One region of the Acuticoccus sp. MNP-M23 genome, then DNA from elsewhere that is predicted to be linked to it. Evidence: riboswitches for the same ligand, from Rfam matches in the RefSeq annotation. Region 1 holds a riboswitch; the other holds the start of a gene.

Region 1 (7,144 bases):
GCGTCTTGAACTCGGCGAGCGTCAGGTCGGACGTGCGGCACTCGGCGGCAGCGGGGGTGTCGCCTTCGGCCGGGGTGAACGGCGTCGTGCACTTTGCACCTAGGTCGGTGGCGACGATGTTGGTGGTGGTGTGGAGGTCGTTCTGCGCGTGACGGCAGACGAGCTCCTTGTCGGCCGTGAAGGTGACGTCGCACTCAAGGATGCCGGCGCCCATGCGGGCAGCGGCCACGTTTGATTCCACCGTGTGCTCGGGGAACATCAGCGGTGCGCCGCGGTGTCCGATGGAAAAGGTGGTGCGAGAGGGCGTCTGGCCCGCGCAGGAGAGAAGCTTCTCCTTGAGGTCGCCGTCTTCCATCGTGTCGATGAGGAAGGCCGGGCGGAAGCCGTAGCTCATCGCGTCAGCTTTGGGGAGTTCGGCGGCGAGTGCCGGGGCGGCGGCGGTCGCGAGAAGGGCAGTCAGCAATAGGGAACGCATGCGGTCCTCCGGTGAAGCGGTTTCCGGGCGGAGCGTTCGCCGTTCTGTGTGACGAGAGCGCTACGCCTTTGTGAACCCTACATGTCAATCCGCCGAAAAATCGACCGCCGCGTCCTTCTCAGGCAAATGCGGCCTGACGCGCCTGAATTATAAGCCGTTTCATTTCGGCGACGGCCGGGCCGAAGCCGATCATCACCCCCTCGCCCACCAGAAAATGGCCGATGTTGAATTCCAGGATCTGCGGGATCGCGGCGACGGGCGCGATGGTGTCGAACGTCAGCCCATGGCCGGCATGGCATTCGATGCCGAGTTCTTCCGCGACGCGGGCAGCCTCCGTGAGGCGCTTCAGCTCACGCGCCCGCTCCTCGCCCGTGGCCTCGCAGAACCGGCCGGTGTGCAGCTCGATCACCGGCGCTTTGACACGGGCGGCCATTTCCACCTGCGCCACATCCGGGTCGATGAAGAGCGAGACGCGGATCCCGGCGTCGGCAAGGCGGGCCACATAGTCCGGCAGGACGTTGCCGGCGGCAATGGCGTCGAGCCCGCCCTCGGTGGTGATCTCGGCGCGGTTCTCAGGCACCAGGCAGCAGGCGTGGGGGGAGATCTCGCGGGCGAGCGTCAGCATCTCCTCGGTGACCGCCATCTCGAAATTGAGCTTCAGCGGCACTTCGGCGCGCAGGCGGCTCATGTCCTCGTCGCGGATGTGGCGGCGGTCTTCGCGCAGGTGCGCGGTGATGCCGTCGGCGCCGTGTTCCATTGCGATCAGCGCGCCCCGCACCGGGTCCGGATTGTCGCCGCCGCGTGCGTTGCGGATGGTGGCGATGTGGTCGATGTTGACGCCGAGACGGGGGCTTTGCGGGGTCATTGTGTCTTTCCGAAGCGGCGCGCGGCGTGGTCCGCGGCGAGGTTGATGGCAGCAATCAGGCTGTCCGGCCGGGCGATGGCCTTGCCGGCGATGTCGAGCGCGGTGCCGTGGTCGGGCGAGGTGCGCACGAACGGCAGGCCGAGGGTGACGTTGACGCCCTCGTCGAACGCCAGCGTCTTGATCGGGATCAGCGCCTGATCGTGATACATGCACAGCGCGGCGTCGTAGGTGGCGCGGGCGCGGGCGTGGAACAGCGTGTCGGCTGACAGGGGTCCGAATGCGGCAATGCCGTCGGCCTGCAAGGTGGCGACGGCGGGGGCGATGATGTCGCGGTCCTCGGTGCCCATCTTGCCGTCTTCACCGGCGTGGGGGTTGAGGCCCGCCACCGCAATGCGCGGGCTCCCGATGCCGAAATCCTGCCGCAGCGCTCTAGCGACGATGCGGCCGGTCTCGATGATCTCGTCCGCCGTGAGGGCAGCGGGCACGGCCTTCAGCGCAATGTGGATGGTGACGGGAACGACGCGGAGGTCCGGCCCGGCAAGCATCATCACGGTGCGCGGGACGCCGCCCAGCTCAGCCAGAAATTCGGTGTGGCCGGGATGGCGGAAGCCGGCGTCGATCAGCACGGCCTTGTGGATCGGGTTGGTCACGACCGCGCCGGCCGCCCCCGACATGGCGAGCGAAACGGCGGTGCGGATGGATTCCAGCACGGCCGGCGCGGTGCCGCCCGACGGCGTGCCGAGCGCCAGCGGCACGGGTTCGGACAGCGGCAGGACGGGGAGCGCGCGGGCAAAGACCTCGGCGGCCTCGGCGGGACCGTTCACGGCCTCGACCGGCACGTTCAGCCCCAGCGTGGTGGCGAGCGCCCGGACCCGCGCCGGGTCGTCGATCAGAACGAAGGGCGGCAGGCGCCGGGTGGCCCAGGCGGCGAGGGTGATTTCGCCGCCGATGCCGGCGGGTTCGCCCATGGTGATGGCAAGTGGTGCGCTCATGGCGTTGCTTTCGCGCGAGGAAAGGGCGCTGGCAAGCCCGATTGCGGAATGACGGGCATGTCTGCCGCGCGGCCCGGCGCCGCGGTCCAGCTTGACACCCACGGGGCCATGACAGCAGATGGCCTCTGCCAACGGTGCCGGGGCGCGACGTGTTTGCGTGCGTGCCGGAGAAGGGAACGGGGTGCGGGCTTTCGCTCAACTCCCCGGCTGTGCCCGCAACTGTGAGCGGCGAGCTGACCGCCAACTGCCACTGATCCGCGCCCCCGGGCCGGAGCGGGAAGGCGGCGGACCAGCGTTCGAGCCGCGAGCCAGGAAACCTGCCGGAAGGCGCGCGAAACCAACCAACCTCCAGCGGGGACACTGGAGACGGAGGGAAGAATGACGTCATCAACGATGACGGCGACCGCCCCGTCCGCCACCATGGCGACGACGGACGCGGCGCCGCAGGACGAGCCGCATGGCGCGCCCTCACCCGTAACGCTGCTGGTCTGCACAAGCTGCCGCAATGCCGACGGCGCGGACAGCGACCCGCGCCCCGGTCAGCGCCTGCTTGCGGGCGTGGAGGCCGCCAACGACGGCGCCGCCACCGTGATCGGCCACGAGTGCCTCGGCAACTGCAAGCGCCGCCTGTCTGCCGCCTTTGTGGCGGAAGACGGCTGGACCTACGTTTTCGGCGACCTGGCCGAGGACAATGCCGCCGACCTGATCGAGGGCGCACGGCTTCTGGCCGAAGCGCGTGGCGGCGTGATGCCCTGGCGCGGCCGCCCGCAATGCCTGAAATCCGGTATGGTCTCCCGCGTCCCACCGCTCCCTTCAGCCACCGGAAAGGCCGTATCATGAGCCTCGACACACCCGCCCCGGCGGTTCCCACTGGCGTTCTGGCCGGTGCGCGGGCGCGCGTGCCCTGCACGGTCGTCACCGGCTTCCTCGGCTCGGGCAAGACGACGATCCTGCGCCACATCCTCGAAAATGCGGGCGGACGGCGGTTCGCGGTCATCGTCAACGAATTCGGCGACGTCGGCATAGACGGCGAAGTTCTGCGCGGCTGCGGGATCGACACCTGCCCGGAGGAGAACGTCGTCGAGCTGGCCAACGGCTGCATCTGCTGCACCGTGGCGGACGATTTCCAGCCTGCGCTGGACGCGATCCTGTCGCGCGAGCCGATGGTGGAGCACATCCTCATCGAGACGTCCGGCCTCGCACTCCCCAAGCCGCTGGTGCAGGCGTTCAACTGGCCCGCCATCCGCGCGCGGGTGACGGTGGACGGCGTGATCACGGTTGCCGACGCCGATGCGCTGGCCCGCGGCCTCGTCGCGCACGATCCCGCTGCGCTCGACGCCCAGCGCGCCGCCGATGAGACGCTCGACCATGACGACCCCATCGAGGAGGTGTTCGACGACCAGATCGCCTGCGCCGACCTCGTGATCCTGTCGAAGACCGACCTCGTCGACACTGCGGGCCTTGCCGCCGCGAAAGAGCGGCTCGGCGCGCATCTGGGCGCTTCGGTGAAGGTGGTGCCGTCCGAGAACGGGGCGATCAGCCCGGACATTCTCCTCGGCCTCGGCGCCGCGACGGAGGATGTGATCGAGAGCCGCTACAGCCACCACGACGGCGCGGACGACCACGAGCACGACGACTTCGACACCTTCATCGTCACGCTCCCCGCGGTGGAGAGCGCCGAGACGCTTGTCGCCCGCGTCGAGGCGGCGGGTGCACTGCCGGACGTTCTGCGCATCAAGGGCTTCGCCGAAGTGTCTGGCAAGCGGATGCGCCTTCTGGTGCAGGGGGTTGGCGCGCGCGTCACCTCCCACTTCGACCGGGCGTGGAGCGCGGATGAAACCCGTGCCACACGCCTCGTGGTGATCGGCCTCCACGACATCGACCGCGCCGCGGTCGAACGCGTCCTCCTGGGCTGATCGGGGCCGGGCCGGGTGCATATCGCCAACATCACCGCGGCCTCGCTGGACGGGGCGCTGGAGCCTGTCGACCTGGGGCAGGCCCCGGCGGACCTTGCCGTCCTGTCCTTCTCCGATTCCGACCTTGCCGGACTTGCAGCGGCCCATACACGGGCGGACGGCGGCCCGGAAATGCGGCTCGCCGCGCTGCGCCACCTCAAACACCCGATGTCGGTGGACCTGTGGACCGAGAACACCGCGTCGGGCGCCAGGGCAATCCTCGTGCGGGTTCTGGGCGGCTACAACTGGTGGTCTTATGGTGCGGAGCGGCTGTCCGCGATGGCCCGCAAGAAAGGCATCGCGCTGGCGCTTCTCCCCGGCGAATGCAGCGAGCGGGACGATGAGCTGGCGCGCCTCTCCACCGTGCCCGCCGAGGAAATAGAGGCCCTGCTCGGCTTTTTCCGCGAGGGCGGGCCGGACAACATGGACGGCCTCGTCGCCCGCCTTTCCCGCCTTGCCGGGCACGATGCGCCACAGCGCGAAGCCGTGCCGGTCCCGCGCATGGGCTGCTATCTGCCGGGCGAGGGCATCGTCGACCTGCCGGACGCTGTGGCCGAAAGGCCCGCCGTGCTGGTGCCGTTCTACCGCTCGCTCCTGCTGGCTGAAGACATCGCGCCCGTTCACGCCCTTGCCGGGGCGCTGGCGGCGCGCGGCATGGCGGCCGTGCCGCTGTTCGTGCCAAGCCTCAAGGGCGACGATGTGGCCGCCTTCCTCGCCCGCGCCGTGGAGGCGGTGAAGCCGGAGGCCATCGTGACCACCACGGCGTTTGCAGCGGCGGGCGGCGGCGACGGCCTGCCGCTGTTCGAGCGGCTGGGCGTGCCGGTGTTCCAGGCCGCACTCGCGACCACCACCCGCAGCGCCTGGGCAGGCTCTGAGCGCGGCCTCACCGCATCCGACATTGCGATGCACGTCGTCCTGCCGGAGCTGGATGGCCGGGTGATGGCCGGCGCCATCTCCTTCAAGGACGACCCGGCCGAGGACGACGCCTCGCCGCTCGGCTGGCGCGCCCAGCGCCACACGCCGGAACCCTCCCGCATCGAAGCCGTGGCGGACCGCGTCGCCGCACTGGTGCGCCTGCGGCAGACGCCAGCCGCCGAACGCCGGCTTCTGGTGGTGATGCCGGACTATCCGGGCGCGGACGGGCGGACGGGCTACGCCGTCGGCCTCGACGTGCCCATGAGCGTCCTTGCCATGCTGCACGACCTTGCCGCAGCGGGCTATGCGGTGGACGGCATCCCCGCCGAACCGCGCGACCTGATGGCGATGCTGCGCACCCCGCGCGAAGTGCTGCCCGGCAGCGCATGGGCTTCGGCCTTCGCAGAGCTGCCCGAGGCGGCACGGGCGAAGGTGGACGCCGCATGGGGCCAGCCGGATGGTGCGCCCCTGATGCTGCGCTGCGCCACCTTCGGCAACATCACCGTTGCGCTGGCACCTGACCGGGGCCGCGCCTCCGACCGCCGGGCGGACTATCACGACCCCGACCTTGCCCCGACGCACGACCTTCTTGCGTTCGGCCATTTTATGCGCGCACCCCGCGAGGCCGGGGGGCTCGAGGCCCATGCGCTGGTGCATGTGGGCGCGCACGGCACTCTGGAGTGGCTGCCCGGCAAGGCGGTGGCATTGGGGCCGGACTGTTTCCCGCAGATCGTCACCGGCACCGTGCCGGTCGTCTACCCCTTCATCGTCTCCAACCCCGGCGAGGCGGCGCAGGCCAAGCGGCGCATTGCCGCCGTCACGCTGGGGCACCTGCCGCCGCCGCTGGTGGGCGCCGGGCTGACCGACGACGAGGAGGCGCTGGAGCGTCTGGTGGACGAATACGCGCAGGCCGATGGCCTCGATCCCGCGCGGCGCGACCGCCTGGAGCGCGTCATTCTGGACGAGGCGGCGCGCACGGGCCTCGACCGTGTGGCGGGCGTCGCCCCCGGCGGCGGACCGGGCGAGGCGCTGAAGGCGATCGACGGCTGGCTCTGCGACATCAAGGATTTCGCGTTGAAGGACGGCCAGCATATCTATGGCCGCGCCGACGTCATGGCCGAGGACGCTGACCCGGCCGAAACCCGTGCCCGGCAGGCGAGCGCCGAGGGCGAGCGCACGGCGCTGCTGGTGGCGCTGGCCGGCAATTTCGTGCCGCCGGGGCCGTCGGGCGCGCCGGCGCGGGGGCGGGCGGACGTCCACCCCACCGGCCGCAACCTCTACACGCTCGACCCGCGCGCGATGCCGACGCCCACCGCCGCAACCGTGGGCCGCGCCTCCGCCGACGAGGTGGTGCGCTACTTCATGCAGGAGCACGGGGACTTTCCGGCACGGCTGGTGGTCGACCTGTGGGGCAGTGCCAGCCTGCGCACCGGCGGCGAGGAAATCGCCCAGGGTCTGGCGCTGATGGGCTGCCGCCCGCGCTGGGACCACGCCAGCGGCCGCGTCACCGGCGTGGAGGTTTTGCCGCCGGCCCTCTTCGGCCGTCCGCGGGTGGATGTGACCTTCCGTGTCTCCGGCCTCTTCCGCGACATGTTCCCCGCGCAGGTGGCGCTGCTGGTGGCCGCTGCCGATGCCGTCGCCGCCCGCGACGAGGAGGAGGGCGACAACCCCCTCGCCGAAGCCATCGCGCGCGGCGAACCGGCCGCCCGTGTCTTTTCCTCCGCGCCCGGCACCTACGGCAGCGGTGCCGAAGCCCTGCTCCAGTCCGGCGACTGGGACAATGCCGACGAGATCGGCGCCGCCTACCTCGCCGCCGCCAGCCACACGCTGGGAGCCGATGGCGATGCCAAGGCTGCCCCCGGCGCCTTCGCAGCACGGGTGGCGGGCGCCGAAGGGCTCGTCCACACCGGCGACGATCCCGCGCGCGACCTCCTCGAAGGTT
Region 2 (7,144 bases), 750 kb from region 1:
GCTGTCGGCGCCTGATCGCGCAAGAGGAGCAATCCGTGCGGCGGGAGATGGCACGCTTTCTGTAGCCCATGCGTTGGTCCTGGGGGCAAGGCGGTGTGGCGGCTTTGCCTCAGGGCACGATCGGGGCTTCGGCGCCGACGGGTCGAGGTGCTTCGATACCGCGCGGGCGGCCTCTGACGTTGCCGTTTACGTGCGGGCATAGCCAAGCGGCTGAAAGGAACCATGGGCAAGAAGATCCTGCTGCTGGGGGGAACGGAGGAGGCCAGGGAACTGGCCGAGATGCTGGATGAGGCGGGCGCGAACTTTGTCGTCTCGCTGGCAGGCCGCACGGCCGCGTCCTATCCGGGCCCGATGCGGGTCGGCGGGTTTGGTGGTGTCGACGGTCTGGTCGACGCCATCGGCACGGATGGCTTCGAGGTTCTGGTGGATGCCACGCATCCGTTTGCCGCCCACATGAGCGTCAACGCCAAACGCGCCGCGAAACTTGCGAAAATCCCGTACTACCGGCTTGAGCGCCGGCCCTGGCGCCGCGCCAAGTCAGACCGATGGGTGGACGTGGACAGCCTGGAAACGGCGGCCGAACGGCTCGACAGTGGCTCGACCGTGTTTCTGGCGGTGGGGGCCGGCGGTCTCGCGCCGTTCCTGCCACGGCGCGATCTCAAGCTCATCGTGCGCTCCATCGAGGCGCCGAACCTCGGCAACCGGCGCGATATCGTGGTGATCCAGCAGCGCGGTCCGTTCGACATCGAGGACGAGAGGGCGCTCTGGGACCGCTACGGGTTCGATGCGCTGGTGACCAAGAATTCGGGCGGCGAGTCGGCCGGTGCCAAGCTGGTGGTCGCCCGCGAACGGCGGACGCTCGTCTACATGGTGCGCCGGCCGGGCCGGCAGCCATGGCCCAGCGCCCACGATGCCGAAAAGATGATGCGCAAACTGCGCCGCCATCTGCGTTGACCGCCGGATGCCGCCCGAATGGCGCCGGATGAGGAAACGCTGGTGCGTTGCGGCATGATGCCCTATTAAAGGGAGGCTTGGTGTTTCGTGCGGCCTCACCGCCTGCCGAAACCGAAGAGGGAATCCGGAGCCCGGCTTTTTTCGTGAAAGGAAAAGCCGATCAGCCGGAGCCGCTCCCGCGACTGTGTGCGGCGAGTGCTTTGCCATCTTGTGTCACTGGGATGCTCTTTGCAGGGCGGACCGGGAAGGCCGGTGGAGCATGACGACCCGCGAGCCAGGAGACCTGCCGGGCAAGTGCAACCGAACGCTGTCGGGATGACGGCGAAGGAGAAACGACCATGACCACCGAAACCATGACCACCCGCGCCACCGCCCCGATTTCCGGCAACCACACCGCCCGCCTTGCCACAAAGGACGTGCTGGCGCTGGCCGCTGCCGCCTTCATCGGCATCGCGACCATCTGGGTCACCGGCCATTCGCAGGCCTCGGTCCTGCACGACGCGGCGCACGACACGCGCCACGCCGCCGGCTTCCCCTGCCACTGAGCCGCCGGACCCAGTTAAAACCATGTTCTCGAAAATTCTGACAAGCGCCCTGTTCGCAGGAGCGCTCGCAGGGCTTGTGGCCGGCGTGCTGCAGCTCATCTTCGTCCAGCCGGTGCTGCTCCATGCCGAGCTTTATGAAACCGGCGCCCTTGTCCACTTCGGCGCCGAGGGGGCCAGCGGCACCGCCACTGTTGCCGGTGGCATCGACGTGCTGAGGGATGGCCTCAGCCTTCTGTTCAGCATGCTCGTCTACACTGGCTACGCGCTGGTTCTGCTGCCGCTGATGGCGGTTGCGGAGCGACGCGGCGTGGCGGTCACCGCGCGCCGCGGCATCGTCTGGGGCCTTGCGGGGTTCGCAGCCGTGCAGTTCGCGCCGGCCTTCTCGCTGGCGCCCGAAGTGCCGGGCGTTGCGGCGGCAGATGTCGTGCTGCGGCAAATCTGGTGGTGGGCCACCGTGATTTCCGCCGGCGCGGGGCTGTGGCTGATTGCGTTCAGCCGCAACTGGCTTGGCGTTGTGGGTGCGGTGGTGCTGCTTCTCGCACCGCACCTCATCGGTGCGCCGGAGCCGGACGGGTTCACCGGCCCGGTGCCCACCGAACTGGGCGCCACCTTTGCCGCCCGCGCGCTGGGCGTTGGCGCGATGGCGTGGGGGCTTCTCGGTCTGTTTGCCGCCGTGTTCTGGCGCAGCGAGCAGGCGGCGTCCGCGAAGGCGTCAACACTTCAGCCGCGCACCTGACAGAATCTTGCGGCGGGCGCAGCTTTGTCCGCCGCAATCTGCCGGCGACGAAGCAAGCCCATTGCGAGGACGGAACATGGCACGCGGACTGGCGCTTTTTGCGATCGGCCTGATTTTTGGCGGGGGCATCGGCTTTCTGGTGGCCGCCGGTAACGGCATCACGCTGGACGGGCACGACCATGGCGACCTATCCCACCACGGCGCGGCGGCGGGCGGTGGCGGTCATGACCATGGCCTCTTGAACCGCCCCGCCGGCAACGCGCCAGCCGTGACGATGACCGTCACCCCCGACACGGTGAGCGGCTACAACATTGCGCTTCAGACAACCGGTTTCCGCTTTGCGCCCGAAAATGCCGGCAAGCCGGACAAGCCCGGCGAGGGCCACGCGCACCTCTACGTCAACGGTGCCAAGGTCGCCCGCCTTTACGGACCATGGGTGCATGTGCCGGCACTCCCCGAAGGCCGGGTCCATCTGGAGGTGACGCTCAACGCCAACGATCACCGCACGCTGGCTGTGGATGGCCTGCCGATCCACGCCACCCGGATTTTGCACGCCGACTGAGCGCGTGGCCTAGCGGCGCACGAGAACCATCCGGGCCAGCGAGTTGTAGCGCTGCTTGAAGGCAAAGCGCGAGCGGCGAAGATAACGCTCGAAGAAGGTGTACTTCTCTTCGTCCCAAGTTTCGATCACATGGCTCTTCACCGCGCGCAGGCCCTTGATCCAGTCGGCAAGCGTCGCCGCATACTCGTCCGGATCGTTCTCCAGGTAGGCAAGGCGGAACGTGCCGTGTGAGGCTGCGACAATCTCCTCGATGAACGGAATGTCGGACTGCGGGAACACCGTTTGCGGAAGCAGCGCCTTGGACGTGTCGAAGTCCACATTGTCCCAGACGATGGTCTGGAGCGAGAAGCGCGCGCCGGGTGTGGTCATCGCCGCAATGCGCTCGAAGAAGATGCGGTAGACGTCGATCTTCTGCGCGCGTGTCATCTGCGGGCGGGCGAAGTGCTCGAACGCGCCGATGGACACCACGGCCTGAAACGGCACGCCGGCATCATAGGCAAACACGTCGCGCAGCTCCACGGACACACCGGCCGTGCCCTTGGCGGCAATGTGGTCGTGCTGGTCCTGGCTGAGCGTGAGGCCGATGGCGGTGGCGTTGGGGTCGCGCGCCACCTGCGCAGCCAGCACGGCACCCCAGCCGCATCCAACGTCCAGAAGCCGGCCGCCGGGCGGAAGGGCCGCTGCATCGAGATGGTGGTCGATCTTGGCCTTCTGGGCGCTGGCAAGGTCCGGCTGCGGCGGGGTGAGGCCGAGGGGGTCGCGCCAGCGGGCGCTCGAGTAGCACAGCGTCTCGTCGAGCCAGAGCGAAAAGAAGGTGGTGTCGTTGTCGTAGTGGTACTGGATTGCCTGTTCCGCGGTCATCTGCTGGGCGCTTGCGGTGTCAATCGGCTTGAACCGGGCGGGTCTCGTCATCTTATACTCCAACACGCGCGGCATGTTGCCGCGCCGTACCGGTGGTTGTGTGAGCCCTCGATAATCGCTTGCGCCGTCTGATGCGAGTGTTGAGTGATGCTGCCGGCGCAATTGCACCGATGCACGGCATGGATGAATGGAGGGGCGGAATGACCCACTGGATCGAAACGGAAGCCGAGCTGGAAACCCACTACGGGACGCCCAGGCTCGCGGCGGTCGCCAAGGTTTCGGCCCGCATCACCCCCGATTACCGCGCCATGATCGAGGCATCGCCGTTCTGTGCGCTCGCCAGCGTCGGCCCCGAAGGGCTCGACTGTTCGCCCCGCGGTGACGACGGGCCGGTGGTGCTGGTGGAAGACGACACCACGCTGGTCATGCCCGACAGGCTCGGCAACAACCGGATCGATTCACTGCGCAACATCGTGCGCGACCCGCGCGTGGCGCTGATGTTCCTCATTCCGGGCTCCGGTGTCGTGATGCGGGTGAACGGCCGCGCCCGGATCACCGCAGATGAAGCGATGTGCGCGCGCTACGCGCGGGACGGCAAGCCGCCGCGCTCCGTCGTCGTCGTGACGGTGGGGGAGGTTTATTTCCAGTGCACCAAGGCGGTCGTTCGCTCGGGTCTGTGGCAAGGGCGCGACATGACCGAGGGTCTGCCGACCATGGGCGCGCTGGTGGCCAGCGCCACAAAGAACGAGATCGACGCCGACACATTCGATGCCGAGTGGCCGGCTGCGGCAAAAGCGACCTTGTGGTGAGGGTTCGGGCCGTTGTTTGCGGCGCTTCCCGGCGGGCGATTGCGGCGCGCGGGATCAGGGCTGTGAAGGACGGAAAGTCAAGTCCTTGTTCGCGCAATCGCTGCTGCCCATAATTGCCACCATGGATTTCTCGTCGAAGGATTATGACCGGATCAGGGCCTCCCGCCGTCGTGGGCGCGGGGGCGGTCGCGGTGATGCCGGTGCCGGCGCGGCCGTGCTCCAGCGCGAATGCGCGTGGGAAGGCTGCAACGGGAAGGCCGAGTATCGTGCGCCCAAGGGGCGTGGCCACGAGGGGCAGTTCTTCCACTTCTGCCTCGACCATGTGCGCGAGTACAACAAGAGCTACAACTACTTCGAGGGCATGACCGACGATGACGTGATCGCCTACCAGCGCGATTCCCTCACCGGCCACCGCCCCACCTCACCCATCGGCGTGACCGGCCGGAAGGCCCGCGCCAGCAAGAGCAAATCGGCGTGGAACAGCGCCTACGAAGACCCGTTCGGCCTTTTTGGCGAAGACAAGGGGCAGCCTCAGGCGCCCCCGCCGGAACGCCGAAGGATCAGCGCGGCGGTGCGAAATGCGCTGGATATCCTGGGTCTGGAAGAGGATGCGTCGAAAGAAGCAATCAAGGCGCGATACAAAACCCTTGTAAAACGTCACCATCCTGACGCAAACCATGGGGACCGCAGCTCGGAGGATCGCCTCCGCAGCGTCATCAACGCCTACAACGCACTGCGTCGGAACGGCCATTGCTGAAGCCACCCCGCTTTGCGCCTCCCCGCCGCGACTGACTTCGAGGACGCACGACATGGCCGAGACGCTCGCCGCGTCGCAACGCACGCCGGACATTACGCTGTCGGCTCGCCAGACATTCAACATCGACAGTGACATGGAGATCCCGGCATTTGCCGAGACATCCGAGCACGTGCCCGATCTTGACCCTTCCTACGTGTTCGACCCGCCCACCACCAAGGCGATCCTCGCGGGGTTCAAGTACAACCGCCGCGTGATGATCTCGGGCTACCACGGGACCGGCAAGTCGACCCACATCGAGCAGGTGGCCGCAAGGCTCAACTGGCCGTGCGTGCGCGTGAACCTCGACAGCCACATCTCGCGGATCGACCTTGTGGGCAAGGACGCCATCGTCGTGCGTGACGGGCACCAGGTGACCGAATTCCGCGACGGCATCCTGCCCTGGGCGCTCCAGACCAACACCGCACTGGTGTTCGACGAATACGACGCCGGCCGGCCGGACGTGATGTTCGTGATCCAGCGCGTGCTGGAGGTTTCAGGCCGCCTCACGCTGCTCGACCAGAACCGCGTGATCCGCCCGCACGATGCGTTCCGCCTGTTTGCCACCGCCAACACGGTGGGTCTCGGCGATACGTCGGGCCTCTATCACGGCACCCAGCAGATCAACCAGGGCCAGATGGACCGCTGGTCGATCGTGTCGACGCTGAACTATCTGCCGCTCGACGTGGAGTGCGAGATCGTCCTGTCGAAGGCGACAAGCTACAACACGGACGATGGACGCCAGACGATCACCAAGATGGTGAAGGTTGCCGAGATGACCCGCAACGCTTTCATCAACGGGGATTTGTCCACCGTGATGAGCCCGCGCACGGTGATCACCTGGGCGCAGAATGCGGAGATCTTCGAGGACGTGGCATTCGCCTTCGAGGTGACGTTCCTCAACAAGTGCGACGAGACCGAGCGGGCCATCGTCGCCGAGTTCTATCAGCGCGCGTTCGGCAAGGACCTGAAGGCCGCTTCGCCGAGCCTCACGAGCTGAGTCCGGAGGACTGAATGGCTGGAGCCGGAGACAACACACGCAAGAACGCGCCGGTGGACACGCGGCACGACAGGTTCCGTACCGCCGTGGCGGGGACCATGCGTGCCATCTCCGGCAATCCGGAGCTTGAGGTTACCTACTCCAGCGACAAGCCGGCCCTGGTCGGTGACAAGGCGCGGCTGCCCGAGCCGCCGCGCCGCCTGTCCGCCAAGGACGTTGCCGTCACCCGCGGCATCGGCGATTCCATGGCGTTGAAGATGGCGTCCCACGACAGCGCCGTCCACACGAAGTACGCGCCGCAGGGCGCCGATGCCCGCGCCGTGTTCGATGCCGTGGAGAACGCGCGCTGCGATGCACTGGGCGCGCAGGCAATGTCGGGCGTTGCCACCAACCTCAACGCCATGCTGGAAGACCGCTACTTCCGCGGCAACTTCCACGAAATCACCGACAAGGCCGACGCGCCCATCTCGGACGCGCTGTCCTTGCTGGTGCGCGAGAAGCTGACCGGCGCGCCGCCGCCCGAAAGCGCGCGTACGCTGGTGGACCTGTGGCGTCCGTGGCTGGAAGAACGCTGCGGCAAGAACCTCGAAAATCTGCCCGACCGGATTTCCGACCAGAGCGGATTTGCCACCGCCACGCGCGACATTCTCGCCGCACTCGACATGGCCGAGGAGCTCAGCCAGGAGGCCAGCGAAAGCGACGAGCAGTCCGAGGGTGAGAGCGACGCCGATAACCCCGACGAGGCGGAAGCCGACGTCAGCGAGGACGATGCGGGCGAAGATTCCGCGCCGCAGGAATCCGAGCGCTCCGGCGAAGACGACAGCGCCGAGGAGATGGACGACGCGGCCAACACCGCCGAGGACATGCGCGAAGACGAGATGGGC

What was found. Region 1 has a riboswitch for cobalamin ahead of RDV64_RS07925 (DUF1636 family protein). Riboswitches for the same ligand answer to the same signal wherever they lie in the genome.
Region 2: it holds a riboswitch for cobalamin, as region 1 does, so the genes downstream of both, RDV64_RS04400 (CbtB domain-containing protein) here and RDV64_RS07925 (DUF1636 family protein) in region 1, are expected to answer to the same signal.

What each region holds. Positions count from the first base shown of each region.
Region 1 is NZ_CP133480.1:1,671,211-1,678,354, forward strand. It holds gene RDV64_RS07910 (glycerophosphodiester phosphodiesterase family protein) at 1-475, opposite strand, end outside; gene RDV64_RS07915 (pyridoxine 5'-phosphate synthase) at 594-1,340, opposite strand; gene pdxA (4-hydroxythreonine-4-phosphate dehydrogenase PdxA) at 1,337-2,332, opposite strand; cobalamin riboswitch at 2,503-2,651, shown strand; gene RDV64_RS07925 (DUF1636 family protein) at 2,711-3,172, shown strand; gene cobW (cobalamin biosynthesis protein CobW) at 3,169-4,248, shown strand; gene cobN (cobaltochelatase subunit CobN) at 4,264-7,144, shown strand, end outside.
Region 2 is NZ_CP133480.1:918,229-925,372, reverse strand. It holds gene RDV64_RS04410 (alpha-hydroxy acid oxidase) at 1-15, shown strand, start outside; gene RDV64_RS04405 (cobalt-precorrin-6A reductase) at 223-954, shown strand; cobalamin riboswitch at 1,016-1,260, shown strand; gene RDV64_RS04400 (CbtB domain-containing protein) at 1,293-1,499, shown strand; gene RDV64_RS04395 (CbtA family protein) at 1,522-2,235, shown strand; gene RDV64_RS04390 (hypothetical protein) at 2,312-2,797, shown strand; gene RDV64_RS04385 (class I SAM-dependent methyltransferase) at 2,807-3,709, opposite strand; gene RDV64_RS04380 (MSMEG_1061 family FMN-dependent PPOX-type flavoprotein) at 3,859-4,467, shown strand; gene RDV64_RS04375 (J domain-containing protein) at 4,484-5,224, shown strand; gene cobS (cobaltochelatase subunit CobS) at 5,277-6,260, shown strand; gene cobT (cobaltochelatase subunit CobT) at 6,275-7,144, shown strand, end outside.